DNA from 3 places in the Acutalibacter sp. JLR.KK004 genome. Region 3 is predicted to be linked to each of the others. Evidence: predicted binding sites of a transcription regulator. Region 3 holds the regulator's gene; each other region holds the start of a gene.

Region 1 (9,782 bases), 1.6 Mb from region 3:
TTGGCAGCACCACCTGGGCTTCTGGATCCCCAAAGCGGGAATTGTATTCAATCACCTTAGGGCCGTCCGGCGTGAGCATCAGGCCGAAATACAGGCAGCCTTTGAATTTGCGGCCTTCGGCGTTCATGGCCTGCATGGTGGGCAGGAAAATTTCCTCCATGCAGCGCTGTGCCGCCTCTTTTGTGTAGGCGGGGTTGGGGCTGATGGTGCCCATGCCCCCGGTGTTGGGGCCTTTGTCCCCGTCATAGGCCTGCTTGTGATCCATGGAGGAGGCCATGGGGCAGAGGGTTTTCCCGTCTGTAAAGGCCAGCACAGTCACCTCCGGCCCGGTGAGGAACTCCTCCACCACCACACGGCTGCCGCTGTCCCCAAAAATCTTGTCCTCCATCATAGACTGCAGGGCTTCTTCCGCTTCCTGTTCGTTCTGCGCAATCACAACGCCCTTGCCCAAAGCCAGGCCGTCCGCCTTGACAACAACGGGATATTTCCCCTGCTCCCGGATGTACTCCAGCGCCGCGCCCTGTTCCGTAAACACCTCATAGGCCGCCGTAGGTATCCCATACTTTTTCATCAGGTTTTTGGAAAACACCTTGCTGCTCTCAATCTCCGCCGCCTTGGCGTTAGGCCCGAAGCAGGGGAAGCCCGCCGCTTCCAAAAAGTCTGCCATGCCCGCGGCCAGGGGATCGTCCGGGGCCACAAAGATAAAATCCGCCTTGTGCTCTTTCGCAAAGGCCAGCACGCCCTCCTTGTCCATGGCCCCCACCGGCCCGCAGGCGGCGTCGCAGGCGATGCCGCCGTTGCCCGGCACGCAGTACAGCTTTCCTGCCTTCGGGCTTTCCTTCAGCTTGCGCACAATGGCGTGCTCCCGCCCGCCGCTGCCGATTACCAGAATATCCATTGTCCAGGCCCCTTTCCAATTTTTGCACAGTAATTTTTTTGTTCTGCTGTGATTTTTATGTGTTTTCACGCATTGACTTGCTAAAGCCTTCTGCCCCGGAAGGGGGCCTGCCTAAAAGACAGGCCCTTTTAAGGCCGCAGGACTCTGTCCCGCACCCTGCAAGCCTTTTTGAAAAAAGGCTTGACCTAAAAACCGGGTTACAAAATTTTCGGGATTTCCTCCAGGCTTTGCACCGTATAATCGGCGCCGCTGTGGGGATAGCCGGGCTTTGTTATGTGGATGGCGCCCCACCCGGCATTTTTCGCGCCCCGTATGTCAGCAATGGGATTGTCCCCCACCATCCAGATGCGGCCCGGGAAGTTCGCCGCCTCCTCCGCCTTGCGGAAGATGCGCACGTCAGGCTTCACCACGCCAACCGTGCCGGAGTTCACCACCCCGGCAAAGTAATGCCGTAGCTTCAGCCTGTCAAGCAGCCCTTCCCATTCCGGGAAATTGTTGGTGAGGATGTAGTTTTTGTATCCCTTAAAGGCACAGGCCATCAAGGCCCCCGGCGCTTCCGGGCGCACCCGGTACAGCCTCTCATCCTGCACAACCTCCCGCATCCGCCCCGCGGCCTCCGCCGCCAGGAGGGACGGCACGCCCTGGGCCTCATAGGCTTCTGCGAATTTTGCTGTTAAGCACTCCCAGAACGCTTCCCCGGTCAAGGTCTGGTCGCCGTCCGGGTGCCAGGGCAAGCCGCTTTTCAAATATGGCCGCAGCTTCTCTTCCATCACCCCGTATTTCGAGGCGGATTCCCCCAGCGCCAGCACCAGGCACCTGCGCCAAGTGGGCTGTCCGTCTGTCAGCGTCCCGTCAAAATCCCAAAAAATAGCCTTGCGCATATTGCATCCCTTTCCCCGGCCACCCCCGGGAACCCGTTCCCTGCGCGTCCACAAGCGTATGCCCACCCCTGCCCCGCAGCGGGCAAAGCCAGCTCCCCGCGTCCCGGGTCCAGCGTCACGCTGGTTAGTGGTGGAACAGGCGGATGCCTGTGAAAGCCATAGCCATGCCGTATTTGTCGCAGGTGGCAATCACGTTGTCATCCCGGATGGATCCGCCGGGTTGGGCAATAAACTCCACGCCGGATTTACGGGCGCGCTCGATATTGTCCCCAAAGGGGAAGAAGGCGTCGCTGCCTAAGGCCACGCCGCTCATGGTGTCCAGCCAAGCCCGGCGCTCTTCCCGGGTGAAAACCTCCGGCTTCTCGGTGAAGAAATTCTCCCACTGACCGTCTGCCAGCACGTCCATATACTCGTCGCCAATGTATACGTCAATGGTGTTGTCCCGGTCTGCCCGGCGGATGCCCTCTTTAAAGGGCAGGGAAAGCACCTTGGGGCACTGGCGCAGGTACCAGTTGTCCGCCTTATTGCCTGCAAGGCGGGTGCAGTGTACCCGGCTCTGCTGGCCCGCGCCCACGCCAATGGCCTGTCCGTTCTTCACATAGCACACCGAATTTGACTGGGTATATTTCAGGGTAATGAGGGAGACAATCAAATCCCGCTTGGCCTCCGCTGTGAGGGTTTTGTTCTGGGTGGGCAGGTTTTCAAGGAGGCTTTCGTCAATTTTCAGCTCGTTGCGGCCCTGCTCAAAGGTGATGCCAAACACGTCCTTGTGCTCGGTGGGGGCCGGGGTGTAGGCAGGGGCTATCTGCACTACATTATAGCCGCCCTTGCGCTTTTTCCTTAAAATCTCCAAGGCTTCCTCTGTGTAGCCAGGTGCGATAACGCCGTCGGAAACCTCCCGGGCCAGCAGCCTGGCTGTAGAGGCGTCGCAGGTGTCGGAAAGAGCGGCCCAGTCGCCATAGGAGGACATGCGGTCTGCCCCTCTGGCGGCGGCATAGGCGCTGGCAATGGGGGAAAGTTCCAGATCGTCTACAAAATAAATCTTTTTCAGGGTGTCAGAAAGGGGCGCATACACAGCGGCCCCGGCAGGGCTTACATGCTTGAAGGACGCGGCGGCAGGCAGGCCGGTGGCGGCCTTCAGCTCCTTCACAAGCTGCCAGCTATTAAAAGCGTCCAGGAAATTGATATAGCCCGGCTTGCCGTTTAAAACCTGTACGGGCAGTTCCCCGCCGTCCTTCATAAAGATGCGGGAGGGCTTCTGGTTGGGGTTGCAGCCATATTTTAACAACATTTCGTTTGCCATCTAACGCACAACCTTTCTGCAAAAAGAAAATTAGTTTTCGGGTCAAACCCTTTTCCAAAAGGGTTTGCAGGGTTTGGGACAGAGTCCCAAGGTCTTGCCCTTCCAGCAGCGCGAAACGCTGGAAGGGTAGAGGGGACGTGCCAGCGGCACGTTCACTCGCAGGGGAACCAGCGTAAGTGTTCCCCTGGAGGATTTTGCAAAGCAAAAGCCTGTGGCCGGAAAGAGCTTGAGAGAACCGCCCCGCAAGGGGTGCTCTCAAGGCGGGCATCAGCCCGCCCCAGGATATTGCGCCATTATATCACTGGTTCTTGTTCACAATCCGCGTTTCCATAGCGCCGCTTTCCAAATCTATAAAGCGCACAAACAGGGAAACCTTGTTGTCCTCATTGAGGCTTTCCCACAGGCCCTGTGTGAACCCGTCAATTTCGCTGGGGATTTCTACCGGAGTGGGTTCTCCCGCAAAGGAGGGCACCGGGTTCCCGTCTCCTTCATAGGTGTGGATGAAATGGCCCAGGCCGGGCTTTGCCTCATAGGAGAAGAACTGCCGCTGGGCAAAGTCCCCGTCGCCGTCTGTGCTCTTTAAAATGGACAGCCAGTAGTTGCCCTTGTCCTTTAAGTCGATAATGCCGGAAATCCGGGGGGTGAGGATGGGGGGATCCGGCTCAAAGGTGCGGGTAAGCAGGGCGCGGATAAAACAGCCGGGGGCTATGCAGTCCGGGCGCCCGGCAATCTTGTCATAGATGGTGTCGGTCTGGTCGCCGTTTGTCACAATCATGCCGCCGTCGAACATGCGCACGGGGAAATAAATCACCAGGGAGGGATCGGAAAGCAGAGCGGGATCAAAGGCCTGGGTGCGCATATCGCCCCCCTCTGCCACGAACACCCGGTTGCGGGAGTTCACGCTGCGGCCCATAATGAAATAGGCTGTAACGGCGCATTTGCCGTCCCCGCTTTTGCCGATGACAATCCCCCTGCCGGGATAGGAATTGCCCCGCAGTTCTTCATAAATGCTGACTGGCTTCATCTGTCATTCCCCTTTCTTCTGTTCCGCTAAGATGTTCACTTTCCCGTCTTTGACCTGTAACCTGCCCTCGCAGAACAGGCTGACGGCCTGGGGCAGAAGCACCCATTCCGCCTCCTCCATCACCCGGCGCTGGAGGGTTTCCGGGGTGTCCCCGTCTTTTACCTCCACCGCCTTTTGCAGGATGATAGGCCCGCCGTCGCACACCTCGTTGGCAAAGTGGACTGTGGCCCCTGTAAGCTTGCAGCCCCGGGCCAGCACAGCCTCGTGGACATGCAGGCCATAAAACCCTTTCCCCCCAAAGGCGGGAAGCAGGGCGGGATGCACGTTCATAATGCGGTTTTCATATGCCTTTATGAAATTATCCCCTGTAATGGTTAAAAACCCTGCCAGCACCACCAGATCCACATCCCGGGCCTGCAAGGCATGGATAAGGGCTTCGCTGTAGCTTTCCACGTCGGGATAGTCCCTGCGGCACAGGACAATGGCCTCTATGCCCGCCCTTTTGGCCCGCTCCAGGGCAAAGGCGTCTGCCCGGCTGGCAACCACCACCCGGATAGCGCCGTTTTCAATCTTCCCGGCCTGCTGCGCGTCAATCAGCTTTTGCAGGTTGGTGCCGCCGCCGGACACCAGCACGCCTATGTTCAGCACAGCACAACCCCCTTTTCCCCAGATACCACCTGGCCGATAATCTCCGCCTGCTCCCCGGCGCCCCGCAAAGCCTCCAGGGCCTTTTGGGCCGTGTCTTTGGATACAGCCAGGCACAGGCCAATGCCCATGTTAAAGGTGTTATACATGTCCCGCTCCGGGATGCCGCCTGTTTTGGCGATTAAATCGAAAATGGGCAGAGAGGGCAGGGCCGCCTTTTCCACCCTGGCGGTAAGCCCCTCCTTCATCATGCGGGGGATGTTTTCATAGAAGCCGCCGCCGGTAATGTGGGACACAGCCTTCACGTCCGCCGCCTCTATCGCCGCCAGCAGGGGCTTTACATAGATGCGGGTGGGGGTCAGCAGCGCCTCTCCCAGGGTGCTGCCCAGCTCGTCCATGTGTTTTTCCACAACCGCCCCTTCGTCCCCTATACCGAACACCCGGCGCACCAGGGAAAAGCCGTTGGAATGCACGCCGGAGGAGCGCACCCCGATAAGCGCGTCCCCGGCCTGGAGCCTGCTGCCGTCTATGACCTTTTCTTTATCCACCAGGCCTACGGTGAAGCCCGCCAGATCATAATCGTCCTCCGCCATCATGCCGGGGTGCTCGGCAGTTTCCCCGCCGATAAGGGCGCAGCCAGCCTGCACGCAGCCTTCCGCAACCCCCGCCACAATCCGGGCGATTTTCTCCGGGAAGTTCCTGCCGCAGGCGATGTAATCCAGGAAGAACAAAGGCTTTGCGCCGCAGCACACCACGTCGTTGACGCACATGGCCACCGCGTCGATGCCAATGGTGTCGTGCTTGTCCATAAGCATGGCGATTTTCAGCTTGGTGCCCACGCCGTCTGTGCCGGACACCAGCACCGGCTCTTTCATGCCCTGCACCGGCGGGGCAAACAGCCCCCCAAAGCCGCCAATCCCTGAAACCACGCCGGGAATCATGGTGCGGGCCACATGCTTTTTCATCAACTCCACCGATTCATACCCCGCGGTCACGTCCACGCCCGCGGCCTTGTAGCTGTCGCTGTAGCTTTCCATAGCGCTGCCTCCTTCTTTTTCCTCAGGTTTCCCTGCCAGTCCCACATTTTCTCGTTTCCATGGCCTGTCTGCGGCTATTGTACCATATTTGTCCTGCCCCGTCAATTGACACACTATACAGAGCAGGGCCTATGCCGGAGTTTTAGGACACCCCGCCAGCCTTATAGAGGTAAGCCCGGCCCTTTTTCCCCGCCAGCTCCACAGCCCCCACTGTGCGCAGCACATTTAAGGCGGCCTGGGCCTTCTGCCGGGAAAGCTTTGCAGGGCGGGTGAAATCCTGCACGGTAAACTCTCCGGGAAGCCCTGGGGGCAAAAGCCCGCTGTAATCCGCCGGGCGCTCCAGCCATAAAGCGTCCAGCAGCCGGATGGGCATACGCTCAAAGCACACTGTGCGCTTACGGCCCACCTTGATTTCCGGGCGCTCCAGCCGGAACTCCTCTGTTTCTAAAAGCAGCACGCAGAACCGCAGCCCCTCCCGGCCCAGAAGCGGCTTTATGCGGTACAGCTCCGGCAGGATTTCGCAAAACCCAGGGCGCTTGGGGCTTTTCCGGCGTGTCCCGGCTGTGCCGTCCTCCTGCACCCTGACAAGCCATTTCACCGCCGGAACCGGGTATACCACCGTCACCGGGGCGGCTTGGAGGAAATAGTCCAGCTTGTCCCGCAGGCGGTCAAAGCCCCGGGTCTGGATTTCCACAATGCCCTCCGGCCCAAAAACGTCTGCCACATACGGTCCCACCCGCACCTCCCGGCTCTCTGGTTCCGGCCCGAAAAAGCGCTTGAGCACCGCGTGCTGGGTCTTTTCCCCCAGGGTGCCAATGCCTGCCCGCAGCCGTTCTTCCCCCATTTCCTCCCGGCAGGCCTGGAGGAAGGCAGACTGGCTCAGCTCCATCATGCAAGCCCGAAAAGCCTGGCGAAATTGCCATAGAGGATGGCCCGGTTTTCTTCCTCAGAAAGCCCCAGTCGGAAAAACCGCTCCAGCTCCTCCTTGGGATTCCACATGGGGAAGTCTGTGCCAAACATGGTGTGATCCGCCCCGAAATGCCGGATGCTCTCCAGGGCCTTTTCCGGCTCCACCAGGAAGAGGGAGCTGGAAGTGTCAATATACACGTTGGCGCCCTGCAGCTCCCGCCGGGCTGTGTCCCACTCGGTGTATCCCCCCAGGTGGGCGGCGATGCAGGTGAAGTCCGGAATTTTTTCCAGCACCTTCATCAGCCGCCTGGGGGAGGAAAAGTCCATCCGGCTGTCCCCTGTGTGGAACAGCACAGGCAGGCCCCGGCGGGCTGCCTCCTCATATACGGGAAGCATCCGGGGATCGTCTATCTGGAACCGCTGGAAGTCCGGGTGCAGCTTAATGCCCCGAAGACCCAGCCGCTGGATTTCCTCCATTTCCCCCTGGATATCCGCCACATCCTGGTGCCAGGCCCCCAGGCCCACAAACTGGGGATATTTTTCACACTTCTCCGCGATGAACTGGTTGATGGAACGCACCTGCTCCACTTTGGTGGCCACAGAGCACACCAGGAAGCGGTCTATCCCTGCTTCCCCGCCCCGCTCTGCGAGCACATGGGGCAGGCCCACGTTCTGCATGGGGATGTGGTAAAAATCCCCCACTGAAGCCGTTGCCTTTTCCGCTATCTTCCCCGGGTATATGTGGGCATGGGCGTCCGCCGCCCTGTACTGTATCCCGTTATGCTCAACCATTCTGCCTCTCCCCTTCCTTTTCCGCGGGCCGGCCGGCGCACATCCTGCTGTAGACGCACCCGCAGTAGTTCTGCCTGTACAGGCCGTATTCCTTGGAGCGCTCTATAGAGCGCTTGTACCCGTCTTTTTTCTTGAAGTCGCTGGGCAGGTGGGCCACCCCGTATTCTTCCCCCAGCTCCTCCCCGATGGCGCCCAGGGCCTGAGCGTTTTTCAGGGGGCTGATGGAAAGGGTGGTGGTGAAATAGTCAAAGCCCTGCTCCTTTGCCAGCTTTGCCGTGTAGGAAAGCCGCAGCCGGAAACAGGCCATGCACCGGGCGCCGCCCTCAGGGGCCTCCCGCAGGCCCTGGGCGGCAACCTCAAAGGCTTCGTTGTCATAGGCGCAGGGCAGCAGCTTCACCGGGTTTTCCAGGGGCATTTCCGATATCAGCCGCTTCACTTCCTCCAGCCGCTTTTCATATTCTTCCCTTGGCGCGATATTGGGGTTGTAATACACCAGGGAGGTGTCGAAAAACCTGGCGGCATATTCCAGCACGCCGCTTAAGCAGGGGGCGCAGCAGACGTGCAGCAGCAGCCTGGGCCGCTCTCCCCTTCGGACATGCTTTTCCACCAGCTTTTCCATTTCCCTGGCATAATTTCTCACTGGCTGCGCCATCATAATACCGCCTTTCCGTTTTAGAACCTGTATTCATAATCGAAATTGCCGGATGAGCGAGGATTTTTGGGGCCAATCAAGGCAAATTTCCGCAGACATGCTGGCGCATGGCAAGAAAATTTAACATAGAGTGGCTCCAAAAAGGCCGCTTAGACGGTGGTTACAGGTTGTGAATACAGGTTCTTACAGGACAACAAAAGATTTCAAGTAGAAATTTTATCACATGCGCCCCGGGATTGCAAGACACTCCTGCCCCGCTGGGAAAAATACGTAAAATTCCCCTTCCGGCAAAGGCTTAAAGCCTTTTTGCGGGAATCTCTCCTCCCGCCGCGATTTCCATATTGACAGGGCAGGCAAAAAAATATATGATACTCTATGAGCAATAAAAAAATCCCTGCGTTTCATAAATTATATCCTGCGGCTGTCTTATTTCCGTAAGAGCCTGCGGACAGGCGGTAAAACCATGAACCTCTCCTTTTTCTTATCCAACCCCCTTATTAACGTAAGCGTTATTTCCTGGCTGGCAGCCCAGCTTTTGAAAACCCTGCTGGACACCATCAAGCACAAGTCTTTCGACCGCCACCGCCTGGCCGGGGCCGGCGGGATGCCCAGCTCCCATTCGGCGGTGACCTGCTCGGTGCTGCTTACCTCCTATTATCTGTACGGCTTCAACCACCCTGTGTTCGCCCTGGCCTTTGTGCTGGCCCTTATCGTCATGTATGACGCAACAGGCGTCCGCTGGGCGGCGGGCCTGCACGCCCGGGCCATCAACCATATTGTGGAATACCTGGAGGCAAGCGATGACGAGGCCAGCAGAAAGGCCCTCCACGACCTTATCCCCCGGCTCAACGAATCCTTGGGGCACCGGGTGCGGGAGGTTATCTGCGGCGCGGCTTTGGGCTTTGGCATTGCTTTTGTTGCCCATTTTCTCCGCACCCCTTCTTGAAAAACAACTTCCATTCCATCCTATACAAAAGAGGAAGCCTGCGCGCCGCAGGCCTCCTCTTTTTATAATGATACTCGCTTTTTCAGGTTCAACTGCTTTTTATTGCCGCTGTATCCCAAAGAGCGGTAAAAGGCATGCGCCCCTGTGCGGCCCTCTCCGGATACCAGCCGCACTGCCTCCGCGCCTGTTTCCCTGGCCCAGTCCTCCGCCGCAGCCAGCAGCTTCCTGCCGATTCCCATGCGGCGGCAGGAGGAGGAAACGGCAATGCCCATGATATTTTTCATGTGATCCGCATACAGCACGTCATAGTCGTTCAGGTGGACATACCCGGCAACAGTGCCGTCCAGCTCCGCCACAAGGATTTTGTCCTTCCCGCTTTCCAGCAGCATGGCAAGCTTCTCTTTTGTCTTGTCCACAGGGTAGCCATAGCCCATTTCTTCCCGGTTCAGCCGGGCCAGGGCCTGGGCGTCCTCTGCCCGCGCCTCCCGGATGGTGATATCTGCCATAAACCCGCTCCTTCCTGTAGGGATTCCCCCATAAAGGCCCTGCTGCTCCAGCCCCCGCCCCACGCGCCAGGCTCCGCCTGGCGGCGCGCTTCGCGGGCGGCAAGGCCCCCGGGCCTTGCCCGTGGGGCGGGAGGCCGGCTTCGGCAGCCTTTATTTCCCCAGCACTTTCTTCACAGTGGCTTCAATGTT
Region 2 (9,782 bases), 1.7 Mb from region 3:
GGGTGGTTTTGCCGCTGGAAGGCTCCCCGGCTATGAGCACCCCGCCCGTAAGCCCCCCGGTTTCCAGAAAGAGCCTGTCCCCGCAGCCCTGGCGCTCCCGGGGGATGCGGAAAACCAGGGTGGTGATGTCCCGCAGGGTTTTGATTTTCCCGTTTTCCAGCACAGCCGTGCCGCACAGCCCGGCCCGGCAGAAGCCCCCAAAGGATACATAGCCCTGGCGGATCTCCTCCTCGTGGCTGAACACCGAGTGCCCGCACACCTGTAAAAACAGCGCCTGCAGCTCTTCCGCCGTCACAGCGGGCAAAGCGCCTGTCAGCGCCCGGGTGGCGCCGCCCCCTTCTGTGAGGAAGAAAATGCCGTCCCTGCCGCAAAGGCTTACCGGCTGGCCCAGGCAGAAGCGTATGTCAAAGGCCTGGGCCTTCACGCTGTCCTCCACGCCCAAAAGCCTGTCCCGGTAGGCAGGCAGTTCCCTGGCAATCCTGTCAAAACCCATGGTATCCATGCGGCTTCCCCCTTTCTTGATGTACATGGCTCCGGCGGCGTAAGAACCTTTTTTAAGGAAAAACTTCTTACGAATCTCCAAAAACCTTCGTGCGCCTGTTCCCGTTCTGTCTATATCTATGGGACAGGCCGGGGGATTAGAACCGGGAACCGCGGAAGGCAAAAAAAGCCCCGCGCACAGGGCGCGGGGCAGAAGCGGGGGTGTATTACAAAGGCTGGCTTTCCCACCAGCGCAGGAAGGCCCGGAGGGTTTCCTGGTCGTTTTCATAGGTGACGCTGGCGAGGGCCTGCTGAGGGGTTTCCCATTTCATGCCGGTAACCTCCTCTTCTTGGGCCTTCTGGTCGCCGCCGGAAACCTTCCCGGCAAAATAAATCACATCCTTTAAAACCCCCGGCTTGGGGCTGTAGGTGACCATGTGGCGGAAAGCGGTGTTCAGCTTCACCGTAAGCCCGGTTTCCTCCCGGATTTCCCGCAGGGCAGTCTCCTCCTCTGTCTCCTGCTTTTCCACGTGGCCCTTGGGGAAGGCCCAGTGGCCCCCGTTTTTGTGGCGTATAAGCAGCACCTCCACCCAGCTATCGCGCTGCCGGTAGACAATGGCGCCGCAGGACTTTTCTTTTTTCATGTTCCGGCTCCTTTCCAAGGGGGGTTATTCAATGCGCGCCACTGCGCCCTGCACCTGCACAGAGACGCTGGCATCCTTGTCCCCGGTGTTTTCCATCCTCACCCCCACCTTATACCACTTGCCCTTTTCCACCTCCACAGTGACAGGCATCCCGGGGGTGAGATAAAAAGGCTCTGGGGGCCGGGTGTCGTCCACAGGCAGCAGGGCCACTTCTGTGTCCCCAAGCCCCTCCCCGCAGGAAAGGGTAATGCTGCCCCCATCGGAGGAGATTTCCTCGTGGGAATAGGCGAACTCCTCCCCGCTGCCAGGGGGCACGTAGATAGTGAGGGCGATATCTTTCCCGCCGCAGGCAGCAAAGAGCAGGGCGGGCAGCAATGTCAAAAGAGCGGCTATGCGTTTCATCATGTCACCTCCATGCTGTGAAAAACCGGGCCGCCCAGGCGGCCCGGTACAGTACAAGGATTTACCGTATGGAGAAACGGTATTCGGTCTTGGTAGCAAAAGCTTTTCCCGGGGTTAAGAAGGCAAAGGGGAAGCCCGGCTGGTTAGGGGAATCGGGATAGAACTGGGTTTCCAGGCAGAAGGCGGTGTGAGGCTCCATGGCCTTGCCGTCCTTGCCGGTTAAAGGCTCCGGCGCCTTGTTAAAGGTGTAAAGCTGCACGCCGGGCATGTCCGACCACACCTCCATCACCCGTCCGCTTTCCGGCTCAAAGGCCTCGGCAAGCTTCCGGAAGCCCTCCCCGTCCACGCAGAAATTGTGGTCAAAGCCGCCGCACACCTGGATCAGATGGTCGTCCGCGAACATATCCTGGCCCAAAGGCTTGGGGGAAGTAAAGTCCAGCGGCCCGCCCTGTACAGGCAGAAGCGTCCCTGTGGGAATGAGATCGTCTGTTACCTCTGTCACCTGCCCGGCATGGATTTGCAGGGTGGTGTCAAAAATTTTCGCCTGGGGATTCCCGGAAAGGTTAAAGAAGGAATGGTTGGTGGGGTTAAAAGGCGTGGGCTTGTCTGCTGTGCCGCTGTACTCCATGCGCAGCGCCCCGTCCTTTGTGAGGGTGTAAGCCACCGTCACAGAAAGCCTGCCGGGGAAGCCCTCCTCTCCCTCCGGGCTTTCCGCAGAGAAAGTGATTTGCGGCTCCTCCCCGTCCTGGGCTTTGGCCTGCCACAGCACCTGGTGAAAGCCTCCCGGGCCGCCATGCAGGGAATTTTCCCCATCATTTTTGGCTAAAGGATAAGCTTTCCCCTCCAGATGGAACAGCGCGTTCCCAATGCGGTTGGCATACCGGCCCACCGCGGCCCCCTGAAAGTTCGCCCCGAAATATTCGGGCAGGGTGCGGTGGCCCAGCACCACGTCTCCCGGGGTTCCAAGCTTGTCCGCCACCCACAGGCGGTGAACGCGGCAGCCGTAATCCGTCGCTTCCAGAGTAAGCCCCTTCGGGCCTTCCAGGATGTAAAGCTTTGCCTCCCTGCCGTCAGGCAAAGTGCCAAAAGTTTTTACAGAAATAGGCATGGGAGTATTTTAGTCCTCCATCTTGCCCAGCAGGGCCGCGCCGATGATGCCTGCGTCGTTGCCCAGCTTTGCCCGGCAGATAGTGGTCTTTTTGGTGGAATTCATGGCATACTGCTCTTTCTCTACATACTCCCGCACAGGGGCCAGCAGGGTTTCGCCCTCGTTGCTGATGCCGCCGCCCACGCAGAGGATGTCGGGCTGGAAGATGTTGATCATGTCAATAAGGCCCACGCTGAAATAATGGATATACTCGTCCACAATTTCCTTGCCCACAGGATCGCCCTGGCGCATGGCGTCAAAAGCGGTGCGGCCGTTTACATTGTCCATGCTGCCGTCGGCCAGCGTCCACAGGGGGGAGTCCTTAGGAGCGTCCGCCATATGCTCTTTGGTGGTTTTGATAAGGCCGGTAGCGGAAGCGTAAGTCTCCCAGCAGCCGTGGCGCCCGCAGGTGCAGGGGCGGCCGTCCACCACGATAACGGTGTGGCCCAGCTCGGCGCCGGCGAAGTTGCTGCCGGAATAGATTTTGTGGTTGATGATAATGCCGCCGCCAACGCCAGTGCCCAAGGTGATGGCAATAGCGTTGTCAGAGCCTTTCAGGGCGCCCGCCATGTACTCGCCGAAAGCTGCGGCGTTGGCGTCGTTCTCCATCAGTACCTGCTTGCCCTCCAGGCGCTGGGAAAGCATTTCCTGCATGGGGGTGTTTTTAAAGGGCAGGTTGTTGGCAAATTCAATAATGCCGGTGGATTTGTTGATAGTGCCGGGAGAGCCTACCCCTATCCAGGGCACGTCTGCCAGGGTCAGCCCGGCGCTTTCCAAAGCCTTGCGGGCTGTTTCCGCCATGGCGTCCGCCACCTGCTCCGCGTTTTCGGTCTGGGTCTTGCTGTTGGCGCGGGCAATGATTTTATTTTCCTCATCTACAATGCCCACGGCGATGTTGGTGCCGCCAAGGTCGATGCCAAGATAGTACATAAAACATGACTCCTTCACAAAAGAAATTCAGGGGATCTTCCCTTGCCCCAATTATACTATATGTTGGGGTGCAACGCAAACACTTTTTGTGAAATTTTGAAAGAACTTTTCCCCGGCCTGTCCGGTTCCCCGGCGGGAAACAAGGCGAGAACAAAATTTCGGAAAACCCTTGCTTTTTAAGAATATATGTTCTATAATAAAGGCTGTAGAAAGCAAATGAAAGGGGCGCGGCCATGGAAAACGGGATTCTGCACGTGGATATGAACAATTTCTATGCTTCTGTGGAGTGCCTCTTTGCGCCTCAGTACCGGGACGTGCCCATGGCAGTGGCAGGGGACGAGAAAAGCCGCCATGGGATTATCCTGGCCAAAAACATGCTGGCAAAGGAAAAGGGCGTGAAAACAGCGGAGCCAATCTGGCAGGCAAAGCGCAAGTGCCCGGGCCTGCAAATCCTGCCGCCCCATCACGAGCGGTACGCCCGCTTCTCCAGGCTCGCCAAGGAGATTTACAGCCGCTATACCGACCGGGTGGAAAGCTTCAGCCTGGACGAGTGCTGGCTGGACGTGTACGGCAGCGGCAGCCTTTTCGGGGACGGGGAGCAGATTGCCCACAGCATCCGCCGGGCTGTGAAGGAGGAGCTGGGACTGACGGTTTCCATCGGGGTTTCCTACAACAAGGTGTTCGCAAAGCTGGGAAGCGATTATAAAAAGCCCGATGCGGTGACAGTGTTCGGCAGGGAGGCCATGGAGGAGGTTATCTGGAAAATGCCTTGTACGGATCTGCTGTTTGTGGGGCCTCAGACGGCGAAAACCCTGGGGAAGTTCGGCCTGCACACCATCGGGGACATTGCCCGCATGAAGCCTGTTGCCATGCGCCAAATGCTGGGAAAGCTGGGGGATACCCTTTGGAAATATGCCAACGGCCTGGACGATGCCCCGGTGGCGGCTGTGGACGGGGAGACAGAAGTGAAGTCCATCGGCAACAGCACCACCCTGCCCCGGGATATCACCACAGAAAGCGAGATCCGCTGCACCCTGCTGGATCTGGCGGAAACTGTGGCGGCCCGGCTGCGCAAGCACAGCCTGAAGGCCGGAGAAGTGCAGATTACAGTGCGCAGCGCGGACTTTGAAGAGTACCAGCGCCAGCAGAAGCTTCCCGCCCCTGTGTGCGACTCCCAGTCCTTATACCGGGCCGCCCTTGCCCTGTACCACAAAGAAAACAGGCGGTGGGCTGTGCGCCTGCTGGGCCTGCGGGCCGGGCATCTGGTGGACGCGGGGGAGGCCCAGCTCAGCCTTTTTTCCCAGGAGGATGGCACAGAGCGCCGGGAAAAGCTGGAGACGGCTGTGGACGTTCTGCGCGCCCGGTTCGGGAAAGACAGCGTGGGCCGGGCCTTGGGGCTGGAGCGCGATAAACAGCAGCCCCCCGGACGGTGAAACCGGCTGCGCCGGTTTTGCGGGGCTTCGCCCCTGCACATTTCTTCCTTAAAGGAAGAAATGCACCGTCCGGGCAGGGAAGCAGAAGCCATGGGGGAGCCAAAACAGAAGGAAAGGGGAGAGGACGTTTGAACCTGATGGAAAAGCTGGAGGTGCTGACAGACGCGGCAAAGTATGACGTGGCCTGCACCTCCAGCGGGGTGGACAGGCCGGCAGTGCCCGGGCGGCTGGGGAGCGCGGTGAAGGCGGGCATCTGCCACAGCTTTGCGGCAGACGGGCGGTGCATCTCCCTTTTAAAGGTGCTTTTAAGCAACGACTGCGCCTTTGACTGCGCCTACTGTGTGAACCGCCGCACAGCGGACAGCCCCCGGGCTACCTTCACCCCGGAGGAGCTGTGCAGGCTCACCATGGAGTTTTACCGCCGCAACTATATTGAGGGCCTGTTTTTAAGCTCTGCTGTGGTAAAAAACCCAGATTACACCTGCGAGCTGATGCTGCAAACCCTCCGGATGCTGCGGGAAAAGGAAAAGTTCTGGGGGTATGTCCATGTAAAGGCCATCCCCGGGGCAGATCCCCTTTTAACCCAGCGGCTGGGGTTTTACGCCGACCGCATGAGCGTGAACATTGAGCTGCCCTCCCAGAAAAGCCTTTCCCTGCTGGCCCCCCAAAAGAGCAAGGAGAAGATTTTAAAGCCCATGGGCCAGATACGGGACGGCATCCAGGAGAATGCCCACGATCTGGCGGTGTACAGGGGCGCGCCCCGCTTTGTGCCTGCGGGGCAGTCCACCCAGATGATCATCGGGGCCACGCCGGAAAGCGACAGGCAGATTTTAAACCTCACCGAGGGCCTCTATAAAAAGTACAGCTTAAAGCGGGTGTTCTTTTCCGCCTACATGCCTGTGGTGGAAAACAGCAGCCTGCTGCCTGCCCGCTCCACGCCCCCGCCCCTTCTGCGGGAGCACAGGCTCTATCAGGCAGACTGGCTCCTGCGGTTTTATGGCTTTGCCGCCGGGGAAATCCTGGACGACGCCCACCCGGACTTCAACCCCCTTTTAGATCCCAAATGCAACTGGGCCGTAAACCACATGGAGCATTTTCCCCTGGAAATAAACAAGGCCCCCTATGAAATGCTGCTGCGGGTGCCGGGCATCGGGGTGAAAAGCGCCATGCGCATCCGGTCGGCCCGGCGGTACTGCCAGCTTGACTTTGAGGGCCTGAAAAAGCTGGGGGTGGTGCTCAAGCGCGCCCGGTACTTCATCACCTGCAAGGGCAAAAGCATTTCTCCCCTGCCCATGGATAACCCGGCGGTAATAGCCGGGGCCATCAGCGAGCGGGGCTTTGCCCAAAACGCCGCCTCCCTGCAAAGCTGGCAGGGGGAAGCCTTTTCCGCCCCGGAGCAGCTTTCCCTTTTTGCCCCCACCCCGGCGGATAAGGTGCAGCGGCTGACAGGGCAGATTTAGGGCAGAGGCTCACCCCCTAAAGACCCGCGCTAGCTTTGAAGAAGGTGATGCATTCGTAAAACGGATGGACGGAATTTTTGTGTTTTTCAGGTGGATTCATCAATGTCCGCTTGGACGATTTTATCCAGGAACCGCAAGAGAAAGGAGGGAAAAGGATGGCACAGGGAGTTGTATATCGGTATGACGGCAGTTTTCCAGGCTTTTTGTGCTGTGTGGCCCAATGCTTTTTCGACAAAGCCCTGCCTTTGGGAATCGAGCCTCTGGACGAGCCACAGGCCACCCTGTTCCCGGTGCGGGAAATCGTGACGGAGGAGGCCCTTGCGGACAGGGTGGCCCGCTCCGTCCCCCAAAAGATTTCCCCAGAGGTGTGGGACATGGCACGCCGGGGGTTCCTCACCTGTATGGAGGAAAAGGAAATGCGCCTGCTGCGCTTTTTGCTTTTGGGCTACAAGGAGGGGGGCAGGGCTGCCCGGCTGGCTGTCAACAGCGATGTGGACGCTGTGAACAAGGCCCTGCTCTACCTGAAAAACGAGGCCCATTACCACGTGGAGTTCCTCCGCTTCGCGGATTACGGGGACTTCCTGGGGGCCACCATCACCCCCAACAACACGGTGCTGCCCCTGATTGCCCCCCATTTCTGTGAGCGCTTTAACACAGAAAATTTTATGATTTACGAAAAGACCCACCAGTTCGGCTTTTTCCACAGGCGGGGAGGCCAGCGCGGCTTTTTCCAGGCCGACCGTATCGACTTCCCGGCCCACACCCCGGAGGAAGAATGCTTCCAGGCCCTGTGGAAGCGGTATTATGACACTGCCGCTGTGGAGGGGCGCATAAACCCCAAGCTGCGCCGGGGCAACATGCCCATGCGGTACTGGCAGAATATGACAGAGTTCCAGCGGGTGGGAAAATGAAGGATGGGGTAGGAAAACTTGCAAAACAGGTTGTGAACAAACTGTGAACAATGGGAATTTCCGTACAAAAAACCCCTGGTTTTTGGGAAAAACCGGGGGTTTTGTAAACCATTTGTAATCTTTTTACTAGTTTGTCATTTTTATCCCCCTGCCTAAGAAAAACGCCTTTTTCAGGTTGCAGCTTCAGAGGGGGGCGGAGGGCCGCCGGCGCCAGACTCCATAGACTGCCGGACAGCGGCCCGGTATTCCATAGGGGTGCTGCCTGTCTGGGCCTTAAACTGCTTGGCAAAGTAGCTGGGGCTGGAGAAGCCGCAGTCCAGGGCAATGGCGGTAACAGGCTCGTCTGTCAGGGAGAGGCGCTCGGCGGCGGCAAAAACCCGGCGGCGCTGGAGGTATTCCATGGGGCTGCAGTGCAGGTAGCGCTGGAAGGCCTTCTGGCAGGCCCGGGGGCAGATGTTCACCTGCCCGGCAATGTCCCCCAAGGTAACAGGCTCCCGCAGGTGCTCCTCCATCCATTTAAGCATGGCCTTCACCCGGTCTTCCTGCACCTCCGCCACCTGCCGGGAGGGAGCCACCTGGCCCCGCTGCCTTGCCAGCAGCACCATGCGGGACAGGGCCTCCCGCACCAGAAACTCATAGGCCGGAGGCTCCTCCTGGCAGGCCTCGAAAACCCGCCGGAAGTCCTCAAAGAAAGACTTGTCCTCCGGGCCGGGGGAAAATTTTATCACAGCCGGGCCTTGCTCTATGAGCGGGCGCACATATATGGTGTCGAACACGCTGCCGGGGGATCCAGCCACAATGGCGGCGTCGAACAGGAAGGAACGGTATTGGGAATCTCCCTGGGTGAAGGCAAAGGAGTGCAGCGCCCCGGAATTGATAAAATAAGCGTCCCCGGCGCAAATGCTGTAGAGCTTGTCCCCAATGCCCATCTGGGCCTGGCCCTCCAGCAGCAGGAAAACCTCCATCTCCGGGTGCCAGTGGGAGGGGACGGCGGAAGGATGGCAGCCCCGGTATGGCCCGCTGACATCGTTTACAATCAGGTCGAAAAAGTGGGGGATGTCCTCGGTAAGCTCCCGCCTCTGGGCGTCCAGGTTCATAGAGGGGTTTTTTTGCAGCATGGGCGTGCGTTTTATCATAACAGCGTAATCCTTCCTTCCGCATTTTTCGCGGGGCCTCTCCTCAGGTGTTCGCTTTTGTACTAGTATATGCCGCTTTTGTGAAAGCGTCAAGGGCTTTTTCAGCGTATACTAAATACAACGAAATAGCCCGAAGCTCCCAGGGAATCCATGGGGAGGAAGGAGCGGGGGGCGTTCGCTTTCTGTATAACACAGCGTATAAGAGGTAATGCACTTCCTTTAATTTTGGGGGCCGCAGGACGGATGCGGCCTCCCTGTATTTTTCGTATGGGGATGTTTTAATACGCAAAAAGCTCTGGGAACGCGCCCGGGGCTTTTTGCGTATGGCCCCAAATGTCAAGAAGTTTTTAGAAAAAAGTTTGAGAAGCAGCAAGGTTTGTAGGAGTATACAAAGAAAGCCCCGTGTTGTTGTACAACAACACGGGGCTTTCTTTGTACGGAGGCGGTGCTGCATTGGTTCGGCGTACAGCAAACAAGCCGGAAAAGCCTCTGCTTTTTCGGCTGGCCCAGGCTATTCAGTTTTGGCAGGTCAGGCAGAGGACATGAAAATGGACGTCATGTCCTCTGCGGACTTCCAGCCAAGTATCTTTCTGGGGTACTGGTTCATCCAGTCCTGCACCTGCCGGACTGCCTTTTTCGTTACCTTACTGAAATCCGTGCCCTTGGGGAAGAAACGGCGTATCAGGCCGTTGGCATTCTCGTTGCTGCCCCGCTCGTAAGCGCTGTAGGGGTGGCAGTAGTAGATTTTTGTGCGGGGGCCGCGTCCATAACGGGTGTGCTCCATGCCCTGGCAGTCCGCGAATTCGCTGCCGTTGTCGCAGGTGATGGTCTTGAAGGTGCGCCGGAACTTGCGCCTGCCGTATTTCTTCTCCAAAACGTCCAGGGCTTTCACCACGCTGCCGGCTGTCCTGTCCGGCAAAAGGACAATAATCTCATATCGAGTTGTACGCTCTGTCAGCACCAGCAGAGCGCCGCGCCCATCCTTCCCGCTGACAACCGTATCCATTTCCCAATGCCCGAAGGTTTTCCGCTCCTTCACCTCCGGCGGGCGCTTCTCAATGCTGTCCCCAGCAGAAGCCCGTGCGGCTTTAGGGCGGCTGGACTTACGGTTCCGGCGCCTGCCTTTATAGAGGAGGTGCTCCTTTTTCAGCTTCAGGAATACGTCCTCCCGGTAGATGTAATTGTAAATGGTATTCACACATAACCGGGTGGAAAACCCCCTTTCCTCCTGCATTTTCG
Region 3 (9,782 bases):
AAAGAAAGCAGGCCCCAGCCAAAGGAACCGCTTGCTGAAAGCTACAGAAAATAAAGAAAACCTGCGGTGCGCCTATCGCCCACCGCAGGTTTGGTGCAGGTAACAGGACTTGAACCTGCATGAACTTGCGCTCATATGGACCTGAACCATACGCGTCTGCCAATTCCGCCATACCTGCATACCATATTCATCTGCGCCCTTTCCTGAGCGCTTGTTTATTATAGCACCTGCTGGTATAAAAGTCAACAGCTTTTGCAAATTTTTTTCGACTGCTTCCCCCCTTTTCCCCTGGCGCGATTTATGGTATACTGAGACGAAACTGTTTTATGAACTAATTTAAATGAGGAGGAGTATTTCCTATGGCTGAAAAACCTATCGGCATTATCGGCGCCATGGCGACAGAAGTGGAGGCCCTGCTTGCTGCCATGCAGGAAGAAAAGGTGGAGGAATTTTCCGGGCTTGCCTTTCACAGCGGCACCCTGGAGGGCGTGGCCTGCGTGGTGGCGGAATGCGGCCCCGGCAAGGTGAACGCCGCCGTGTGCGCCCAGACTATGGTGCTGCGGTACAGCCCCCGGCTTGTTATCAACGTGGGCGTGGCGGGAGGCGTGGGGCCTCAGGTACACATTGGGGATCTGGTGGTGGCTGCTGCCTGCGTGCAGTATGATTTCGACACCACTGCCATGGGCGATCCCCTGGGCACCCTGTTTATCCGCCGCGCAAGCGGGGAAAACGAGGATATCCTGCTGCTGCCCTGCTGCGAGGAAGCTGCCGGGCTGCTGCTGAAGGAAGCCCGCAGCATTTATGGCGGCGCGCACTTTGGGGTTATCTGCACTGGGGATGTCTTTGTGGCTGACGCGGAAAAGAACCAGTTCCTACAGGAAAAATTTGAGGCCCATGCTGTGGAGATGGAGGGCGGGGCTATTGCCCAGGTGTGCTATATGAACAGCGTGCCCTGCGCGGTGCTCCGGGCCATTTCCGACTGCGCCAACGACGATTCTCCCATGGATTTCCCAGCCTTCACCAAAATGGCCGCAGAAAAGACCGGAAAACTGCTGGGCGCGGTGCTGCCAAGGCTGTAAAGGCGTGTTGCTTGTCAGATTTTGTATGTAAAGGCAGAACCTTTATTGTCAGAAAATCGTGTAAAGTTATATAACTTGTCATGCTCGGTTGAAATATGGCAGGCAGGTTCTAAAGAGGGTGGCTGGTGCCGCCCTCTTTTTTGCAGGCGCTCTATCTTCAAACAAGCCCTAGCCCCTTGACAAAACGAACAATCGTTAGTATAATAATAGAAACTAACGGTTGTTCGTTTGGAGGAATACGTTTGCAGATGAAAGAAAAAATTTTGTGGGAGGCACTGGGGCTTTTCTCCCAGCGGGGCTATGACGCAGTATCAGTGCGGGAGCTGGCAAGGGCTGTGGGCATTCGGGAAAGCTCGCTGTACCACTATTTTCCCGGCAAACAGGCCATTTTTGACAGCCTGGTGGAGTTATGCTGGGAAAAGGCCCAGGAATATTTCCAGGCACAGGGTCTGCCCTTCTCCACCGAAGATGACCTCTCCGTTTTCGGGCAGTCCAGCCTTGCCCCGCTGGGAGAAACCCTTGCCGGAATATTCCGGTATTTCTTTGAAGATCCCTGGAACAGCCAGTTCCGCCGGCTGCTGGTGGTAAGCCAATATGCCCACGAGCTGGCTGGGGCTGTGTATCAAAAACTGTATAGGGATTACCCTTTACAGGTGGAGGAAGAGATTTTCCGGCGGCTGATGGCAGAAGGCAAGTGCCCCCAGGGAGATCCTGCCGCCATGGCGCTGGGCTTTTACGGCGGGGTGTTTTTGCTGCTGCACACCTGTGAAAGCTGGGAGGAAGCCCAGCCCCGCTTTATGGCACATTTGCGGCAATTCACCCGGCAGCAGGGCTTCGCCGCCGGAACAGAGGAGGGAAACCCATGAAAACTTTGATACTTTACCACTCGAAAACAGGCTTTACCGCCCAATATGCCCAGTGGCTGGCCCAAGACTTGAGCTGCGCGTGTGTTCCCTATAAAGGCCGTAAAGCTATATCCCTTGACACATTTGACGCCATTGCCTTTGGCAGCGGCCTGCGGGCCGGGATTCTCCCTGGAGCCAAGTGGTTTTTTAGACAAGCGCCAAGGCTGGAGGGGAAACGCCTGGCTTTATTCTTTACTGGGGCCATGCCCCCGGATCCGGTGGGGATTGAACGGGCTGTCCAGCAAAATGTCCCTCCAGAGGCGAGGGAGCGGGTGCCTGCATTTTACCTGTGGGGCGGGCTGAATTATGAAAAAATGGGCTTTGTGGACAAGGCCATGATGGCTGCTTTCCGCAAGATGCTGGGCGCCAAGAAAAATCCCACGCCGGAGGATCAGGAAGCGATCCAGACGGTGGCTTCTTCCTTCAGCAAGGCGGAGCGGGAAAACCTGCGGGAACTGGAAGCCTATTTGCGGGTGGGCAGATAGCGGCTATACATGACAAGGCATGATGCTTTACACAAGTATCACGCCTTGTCTGTTTGAAAGCTGTTCCCCTTTACAGATACCGTATCACGGCAATAACCTTTCCCAGCAGGGAAACGTCTTTGGCGTAGATGGGGGAGAAATCCGGATTTTCCGGCTGCAAGCGGACGCGGCCCTCCTCCCGGTACAGGGTTTTTACGGTGGCCTCATCCTCCAGCAGGGCCACCACAATGTCCCCGTCCTCCGCTGTGGGCACCCGTTCCGCAATTACGTAATCCCCGTCCAGGATGCCTGCGTCCCGCATACTCAGGCCGCTGACATGGAGGGCAAAAAGCTCCTTGCCGGTTTTCTGGGGGAAGGGGATGTAGCCCTCTATGTCCTCCACTGCCAGGATGGGCAGCCCTGCCGTTACCTTGCCCATAATGGGCACCTGTACGGCGGCTTCGCTGCCTTCAATGCGGATGGAGCGGTTCAGCCCAGCTTCCCGGGTGATGTAGCCCAGCTTTTCCAGGGTTTTCAGATGGGCGTGGACTGTGGAGGTGGAGCGCAAGCCTGTGGCGTTGCAGATCTCCCGCACAGTGGGGGGGATGCCGGAGGGCATTTGCTCCCGTAAAAAATCAAAAACTTTTTGCTGGCTTTTCGTTAAGGGTTCCATTGCCATGCCTCCTGTGGAAAATGGGCAGGGGAAAGCGCCCGGATTATACGAGGGGTATAGCCCTATGAGAGGCCACACCAAGGTTTCTTATTTGTATTATATCATATGTTCTCTGAAAATGAAACGTTTGTTTGAAAACTTTTCAAAATTTTTCTGGTGCGTTTTCGACAGTTTTCGGGAAAATTCACAAATCCGGCAGAATTTCTTTAAGGTTTATTCACAAGGCCGTAACAACTCTTTGGAAAAAAGGTTTATAATAGAGGTGTACTCAAAAGAAATGGACCGCACCTTTTCTTGAGATACATGTTCTATAGTGAACGCCCCCAAAAGAGGCTGCCTCTTTTAGGCCGCGTGAACTAACCCTCCTCAATAATACCCCTCAAGCAAAAGGAAGAAAGGCCGAAAGTTTCTCGGCCTTTCTTCCTTTTGTGTATATTTCCTTTTTGGGCGGGCCAGAATACAGTTGCCATGCAAAATGTATTTTACTCCGAAAGGAATGGAACCACCATGAATGGAAAACGATTCTCAGAAGGTAAGGCAAGGCGCAACGGCTTTTATCTGGCCCTGGCTGTTTGTCTGGTGGCGGTGGGCATTGCCGCCTGGAGCACCTATGACGCAGTGCAGGACTATCTTGGCCCGGAGGACGCCTCTACAGATCCCGCGCTGGTTGAGCAGCAGGAAGAGGACGTGCGCAGCGGCCAGAACGTCCTGAAAGACGACGATCCGGAAGCGCCTAAAAAGGAAAGCGCCAGCTCCTCCGTCCCCTCCGGGAAAACCTCCTCCGCTGCCTCGGCCGGGGCGAAGTTAGCCGGCAGCACGCCTAAGAAAATTGCCCCCACCAAAAGCCCATCTCCCACTCCCGCGCCTGAGGAGAGCGAGGCTTCCCAGGTGCCCGCTACGGCCCCGCTCTATGAAATCAGCACAGAAATGCTGTATCCGGTGGCCTCCAAGCAGATTGACAAGGCCTACAGCTCCGGGGCGCCTATGTACTCTGAAACTATGAAGGATTGGCGCGTCCACGCTGGGTGCGACATTGCCGCTGAAAGCGGGGAGCAGGTGCTGGCCTGCGGCAACGGCATTGTGAAGGAGACGTATACGGACAGTATGCTGGGCAACGTCATTGTTGTGGAACATGGGGACTATATGTTTTACTACTGCGGCGTGGGAGAGGAATTCCTGGTGCAGCCGGAGGACGTAGTGTCCATGGGCCAGGCTATCGGCACCATCACCGCTGTGCCTGAGGAAGCTGCCCAGCAGCCCCACCTCCACCTGGAGGTGCGCCGGGACGGGGCCTGCATGGATCCCCGCAGCGTGCTGGAGGGAAAGAACTAGCTTTTGCTTCCGGGGTTTGCCTCTGGGGTTTTGCCTCCGGCGGCTTAAGGGGTGTTTTTGAAAAACACCCCTTAAGAATCCCCAAAAACTTTTAAGACGCACAAAACGGCAGGAAACAGCGGCGCATGCTGCCCGGTTCCCTGCCGTTTTACTGTGGTTTTTAGTGGTACTGGGGAAGCCAGCTTCCGTGGGTTTCGATTAAGTCATCCACCATTTTGATGATGGCGTCTATATCCAGCTCGCTGCCGGTGTGGGGATCCAGCATGGCGGCCTGGTAGATGTGCTCTTTCTTCCCGGTGACAGCGGCCTCGATGGTGAGAAGCTGCACGTTGATGTTGGTCATGTTCATAGCGGCGCACTGCACAGGCAGCCGGCCTACCCGGCAGGGGTGTATGCCCATGCCGTCTACAAGACAGGGCACCTCCACGCAGGCATCCTGGGGCAGGTTTTCGATTAAGCCCCCGGTGTTCAGCACGTTGCCGCCGATTTGGTAGGGATCACCGGTGACAATGGCTTCCATGATGTGGGAAGCATACTCCCGGGAACGCTGGTGCTGAAGCTGGTGGCTTTGGCGCAGCTCGTCCCGCTGCTTGGCCCACTTCTTAATCTGATCCACGCAGCGGCGGGGGTATTCGTCCAGGGGAATTTGGAAGCGGCCGATAAGCTCGGGATATTTTGATTTGATGTAGAACATGTTGTACTCTGCGTTGTGCTCGCTGGACTCGGTGCAATAATAGCCGAACTTGTCGATGTAGTCAAAGCGCACCATGTCCTTGTGCTGTTCCTTTGCGTTCTTCTCCTTAGCCCGACGGCGGATTTCCGGGTACAGGTCATTCCCGTCCTTGTCCTTGATTTCAAGCAGCCAGCCCATGTGGTTGATGCCGGCGATAAGCTCCTTGCGGCCCGGAAGCTTATCCTCCATATCCAGGGCCTTGAGAAGCCCTTCGCTGCATACCTGGACACTGTGGCACAGGCCTATGGTTTTGACATTTGTATAGCGCTGCATGTAGCCGGAGAGCATGGCCATGGGATTGGTGTAGTTTAAGAACCAGGCGTCTGGGCACACCTCTTCCATATCCCGGGCAAAGTCCGCCATTACGGGGATGGTGCGCAGGGCGCGCATGATGCCGCCAATGCCCAGGGTGTCGCCAATGGTCTGGCGCAGGCCGTACTTTTTAGGCACCTCAAAGTCGATGATGGTGCAGGGATCGTACAGCCCCACCTGGATGGCGTTGACCACAAAGGCCGCTCCCCGCAGGGCTTCCTTCCGGTTTTCCACCCCCAGGTAGGTGGTGATTTTCCCATGGCCCCCCAGGGTTTCGTTCATGGCCCCTAAAATTTCCGCGCTTTCCGAAAGCCGCACGCCGTCGATGTCATAGAGGGCAAACTCCCAGTCCCGCAGGACCTCGCTGCACATGCAGTCTCCCAGCACATTCCGGGCGAACACTGTGCTGCCAGCGCCCATAAAGGTGATTTTTTTCATCTGCGTTTTTTCAGTCCTTTCCCGCGGCTTATAGTAAACGCACTTGAAAATCGGTAGATCCCGATTTTCAAGTTGAACGGCTGAGCCGCCTGGTTCAAAAGAGGTAGAATACCTCTTTTGAACTGCGTTAACTATAGCCGCTGTTTCCAACTGTCCTGACTATACCACACTCAAAGAAAAAGGGCAAGGCTGTTTTGACAAAAAGCGCTAAAACTCAAAACCCCGGAGACTGCCATCTCCGGGGTTCCGCTTTTGGGCGGGCACTTTATTTGGTTTTTGGATCAAACCTTTTTTCAAAAAAGGTTTGCAGGGTGTGGGATGGAATCCCACGGCCTTGTTACAGCTTCAGCTTTGTCCATTGGCCCTTGCGGAAACGCACAAAGCTCATGAGGAACCGCACGCACTGGTCGCAGAAGGTGCCTAGCCACGCGCCGACAAGCCCCAGGCCCAGGGGATAGCACAGCAGCCAGCTTATGCCCGGGCGGATGCAGGTGACGCTTATGAGGGATACCATGGCGGTGAAGCGGGTGTCCCCCGCCCCGCGCAGGCAGCCGAACTGCACCACCTGCAGGATTTGGAAGAAAAGCATGACGCTTAAGACGCGCATAATCGTTGCGCCATAATCCAGGATGACCTGCTCGTTTGAGAACAGCAGGAACAGGGATTTGCCAAAGAAGAAATAGAACACCGCCACAACAAAAGCGCAGATCAGGCCGATTTTCTGGGCCACGCTGCCGTATATCTTGGCCATGTCCGGGCGCTTGCGCCCCAGGCTTTGGCCGATGAGGGTGACCGAGGCTACGGACAGCCCGTCCCCAAAGGTGAAGGACATGTGCATCATGTTCATGCCGATTTGGTGGGCCGCCAGCTCTGTGGTGCCCAGATGGGCCACGGTCATGGAGAAAAGCAGGAAGCCAATGCGCAGGCACACCTGCTCTACAAAAGCGCTGGATCCAACGCTTAAAAGGGAGCGGACACTGAGCTTGTCTGCCAGCCAGCCTTTTACCGCGCCCAGGTAGACGAAGCCGTTCCTATGTAATACGGAGCAGATGCTGAGCACGCAGGCGCAGATGGTGCCAATCACTGTGGCTAAGGCCGCGCCCCGCACCCCCAGGGCTGGGAAGCCGAAGTTGCCGCCGATGAGCAGGTAGTTGAACAGCACGTTTACAATGTTGGAAATCAGGTTTGTGACCATGGCGATACGGGTGTTCCCCGCCCCCCGCTGGGCGGCGTTTAAAACCAGGGACACAGTGGAGAAAATCTGCCCGCCCATGATGATGCGCAGGTAGTCCACCGCGTATTCGTGGGTGTCCGGCTGGGAGCCAACCATGGCTACAATGGGGCTTGCAAACGCCACAAAGGCCGCGCTTATCACTGCCGTAAGCAGGACGGTGATAAGCAGCACCATGCGCACCACCCTGTTGGCGCTTTCCCGGTCGTTTTCCCCCTTGCGCCGGGCCACAATGGCAGAAACCGCCACGTTCATGGACAGGAAAAGGGCCAGGCCTAAGAATTTCGGCTGGGTGGTGAGGCCCACCGCGGCAATGGCGTAAGACCCCAGCGCGCCTACCATGATGGTGTCCACCATGCCCGCAAGGCCTACGAAAAAGGACTCCAGCACCGAGGGCCAGGCCACATGGAGCACGTCCCGGATAATGGTTTTCTCCGGGGGCACCTCCCCCATTTCCATTCCCCTGCACACACGCTGGGCATTTACAAAATGCAACGCTCTCACTCCTAAAATAGTTTTATCTGCAACTATTATACCATCCCTTCATAGGGTTTGCAAGCCCCCCGCGTTAAGGGGAGCGTCCTTTTATACCTCAGGGGGCCAGGAGGATTTTTTATAGGAAAAGCCCCCGCAGGCATAAATCTGCGGGGGCCGGGAAGCTGGGAAATCTCAAAGCCGTTTAGATGCCGTCCTCAAAAAGGCCCTTAAGCTTTGAGAAAAAGTTTTTGCGCTTCTGGTAATTCTTGTCGTCGGAAGCCTTATCCAGCTCTGCCAGCAGCTCCTTCTGGCGCTTGGAAAGGTTTTTAGGCACTTCTACGGTTACGGTGACGTACTGATCCCCCCGGGAGCGCCCGTTCAGGCTTTGGATGCCCTTGCCCTTTAGGCGGAACACATCCCCGGGCTGGGTGCCCTCATGGATATGGTAGCTTACCCTGCCGTCCAGGGTGGGCACTTCCACGTCTGCGCCCAGGGCTGCCTGGGTGAAGGTGACAGGCATATCGCACAGCACGTCTGTGCCCCGGCGCTGGAAAATGGGATGGGGCCGCACAGAGACATATACATGGAGATCCCCGTTAGGCCCGCCGTTCGCCCCGGCGTTGCCCCTGCCGCCCACGTTCAGAATCTGCTCGTCATCTATGCCGGCAGGGATGCTTATCTCCACCGACTTCTTCCGGCGCACGCGGCCCTTGCCGTCGCAGGTTTTGCAGGGGGTTTCAACCAGCTTGCCTGTGCCCCGGCAGCGGTCGCAGGTTTGGGAGGACTGCACCACCCCAAAGGGGGTGCGCTGGTTAATGCGCACCTGGCCTGTGCCGCTGCAGTGGGGGCAGGTTTTGGGGGTGGTGCCTGCCGCCGCGCCTGTGCCATGGCAGTCGCCGCAGGTTTCAATCTGCTGGTATTCTACGGTTTTCTTCACACCCTTTGCCGCTTCCTCAAAGGAGACGGCCACACTTGCCTGCACGTCCGTGCCCCGCCGGGGTGCGTTGGGGTTCTGGCGGCGGGCGCCGCCAAAACCGCCCCCAAAGAAGCTGTCGAAAATATCGGTGAAATCGAAGCCGCCGCCCTGGAAGGGGTTCCCCCCCGCGCCGCCGCCAAAGTTGGGGTCTACCCCCGCGTGGCCGAACTGATCGTACCGGGCGCGCTTGTCGCCGTCGGACAGCACCTCGTATGCCTCGTTTACCTCTTTGAATTTCGTCTCGGCCTGGGCGTCCCCAGGGTTCAGGTCGGGATGGTATTTTTTTGCCAGCTTCCGGTATGCCTTCTTGATTTCGTCCTCGGACGCGCCCTTCTGCACGCCCAGCACTTCATAAAAATCCCTTTTGTCCGCCAAGCTGTCTCGCCCTCTCTTAACATATAATATCGTTATCCCATATTATAGCAAATCCCACGCCGCCCGTCAAATAGGAAAAAAAATTCCGTTTCCGCTCCCCTTGCTTTAGGGGGGGCCGCGGTGTTATAATTAAAATAGAGACGGCATTAGAATCTGGAATTCGACAGGAAGCGGCTGAAACGCCGTTTGGAAAGGAGTTTGTTATGGAGAACAAGAGTTTTTCCGGCACAGGCTATGAGTTTCTTTCTGAGAAAGAAGCCATGTGGGCAGAAATGCTGATGCAGGCCTTAAAGGAAAATGGCATTCCCTGCACGTCTTTGCCTGTGCATGGCGCTGGGTTTGTCATGCGGACGGGGATTATGGAGCGGCTACAAGTTTTTGTTCCCGCAGAGAAAAAGCCTCAGGCAGAGGAAATCCTGGAGGAACTTTTTTCCCATGCTGGTTCTGAAAACCCATAGATGCCGTAAAGCCAAGGAAGCCCAGGCGGCTTCCTTTTTTTGTATAAGGGTGGAAAGGGCGGGCCACGCAAAACCACAAGAAAAAGGCCCAAAGTTCTTGCATTTTCCCCGGAAAAGGTGTATCCTACCCATGCGGCTCCTTTTGGGGCCGGGTCAGTCGGGAGATCCTGACCTAAAACAAAACTAGGGGGCGGGGCCTGCTTCCAGGCTTCAGCCCTCGGAACAGAGAGGAAGAAATCTATGAAAAACAACGAGAAAACACGGTTCTTAGCCCAGAGCGCCATGATCTGCGCCCTGTATACGGTGCTGACCTACGCGGCGGCAAGCCT

Evidence for each region. Region 3 encodes LexA, which represses DNA repair genes until DNA is damaged. Its sites were predicted from a motif close to CNAACANNTGTTNG; they were not measured.
Region 1: the regulator LexA is predicted to act here: its motif matches at 3,107-3,120, upstream of VSQ30_RS04765 (phosphoribosylaminoimidazolecarboxamide formyltransferase).
Region 2: the regulator LexA is predicted to act here: its motif matches at 3,751-3,764, upstream of dinB (DNA polymerase IV).

What each region holds. Positions count from the first base shown of each region.
Region 1 covers NZ_JAYMNQ010000001.1:822,016-831,797, reverse strand. Annotated here, with positions in the region: gene purD (phosphoribosylamine--glycine ligase) at 1-898, opposite strand, end outside; gene VSQ30_RS04770 (HAD family hydrolase) at 1,096-1,779, opposite strand; gene VSQ30_RS04765 (phosphoribosylaminoimidazolecarboxamide formyltransferase) at 1,904-3,082, opposite strand; gene VSQ30_RS04760 (IMP cyclohydrolase) at 3,381-4,106, opposite strand; gene purN (phosphoribosylglycinamide formyltransferase) at 4,110-4,754, opposite strand; gene purM (phosphoribosylformylglycinamidine cyclo-ligase) at 4,748-5,788, opposite strand; gene VSQ30_RS04745 (DUF8091 domain-containing protein) at 5,931-6,680, opposite strand; gene VSQ30_RS04740 (amidohydrolase family protein) at 6,677-7,489, opposite strand; gene VSQ30_RS04735 (epoxyqueuosine reductase QueH) at 7,482-8,144, opposite strand; gene VSQ30_RS04730 (divergent PAP2 family protein) at 8,605-9,087, shown strand; gene VSQ30_RS04725 (GNAT family N-acetyltransferase) at 9,150-9,593, opposite strand; gene VSQ30_RS04720 (transketolase family protein) at 9,744-9,782, opposite strand, start outside.
Region 2 covers NZ_JAYMNQ010000001.1:752,003-761,784, forward strand. Annotated here, with positions in the region: gene VSQ30_RS04360 (AAA ATPase domain-containing protein) at 1-502, opposite strand, end outside; gene VSQ30_RS04365 (bis(5'-nucleosyl)-tetraphosphatase) at 708-1,124, opposite strand; gene VSQ30_RS04370 (hypothetical protein) at 1,149-1,529, opposite strand; gene VSQ30_RS04375 (aldose epimerase family protein) at 1,588-2,634, opposite strand; gene VSQ30_RS04380 (ROK family protein) at 2,644-3,603, opposite strand; gene dinB (DNA polymerase IV) at 3,837-5,036, shown strand; gene VSQ30_RS04390 (putative DNA modification/repair radical SAM protein) at 5,165-6,496, shown strand; gene VSQ30_RS04395 (TIGR03915 family putative DNA repair protein) at 6,652-7,407, shown strand; gene VSQ30_RS04400 (helix-turn-helix domain-containing protein) at 7,578-8,543, opposite strand; gene VSQ30_RS04405 (IS30 family transposase) at 9,073-9,782, opposite strand, start outside.
Region 3 covers NZ_JAYMNQ010000001.1:2,442,294-2,452,075, forward strand. Annotated here, with positions in the region: tRNA gene VSQ30_RS13230 (tRNA-Leu) at 92-178, opposite strand; gene VSQ30_RS13235 (5'-methylthioadenosine/adenosylhomocysteine nucleosidase) at 360-1,079, shown strand; gene VSQ30_RS13240 (TetR/AcrR family transcriptional regulator) at 1,328-1,945, shown strand; gene VSQ30_RS13245 (flavodoxin domain-containing protein) at 1,942-2,469, shown strand; gene lexA (transcriptional repressor LexA) at 2,540-3,121, opposite strand; gene VSQ30_RS13255 (peptidoglycan DD-metalloendopeptidase family protein) at 3,629-4,453, shown strand; gene VSQ30_RS13260 (alpha-glucosidase/alpha-galactosidase) at 4,614-5,936, opposite strand; gene VSQ30_RS13265 (MATE family efflux transporter) at 6,274-7,662, opposite strand; gene dnaJ (molecular chaperone DnaJ) at 7,847-8,995, opposite strand; gene VSQ30_RS13275 (putative signal transducing protein) at 9,199-9,453, shown strand; gene VSQ30_RS13280 (QueT transporter family protein) at 9,694-9,782, shown strand, end outside.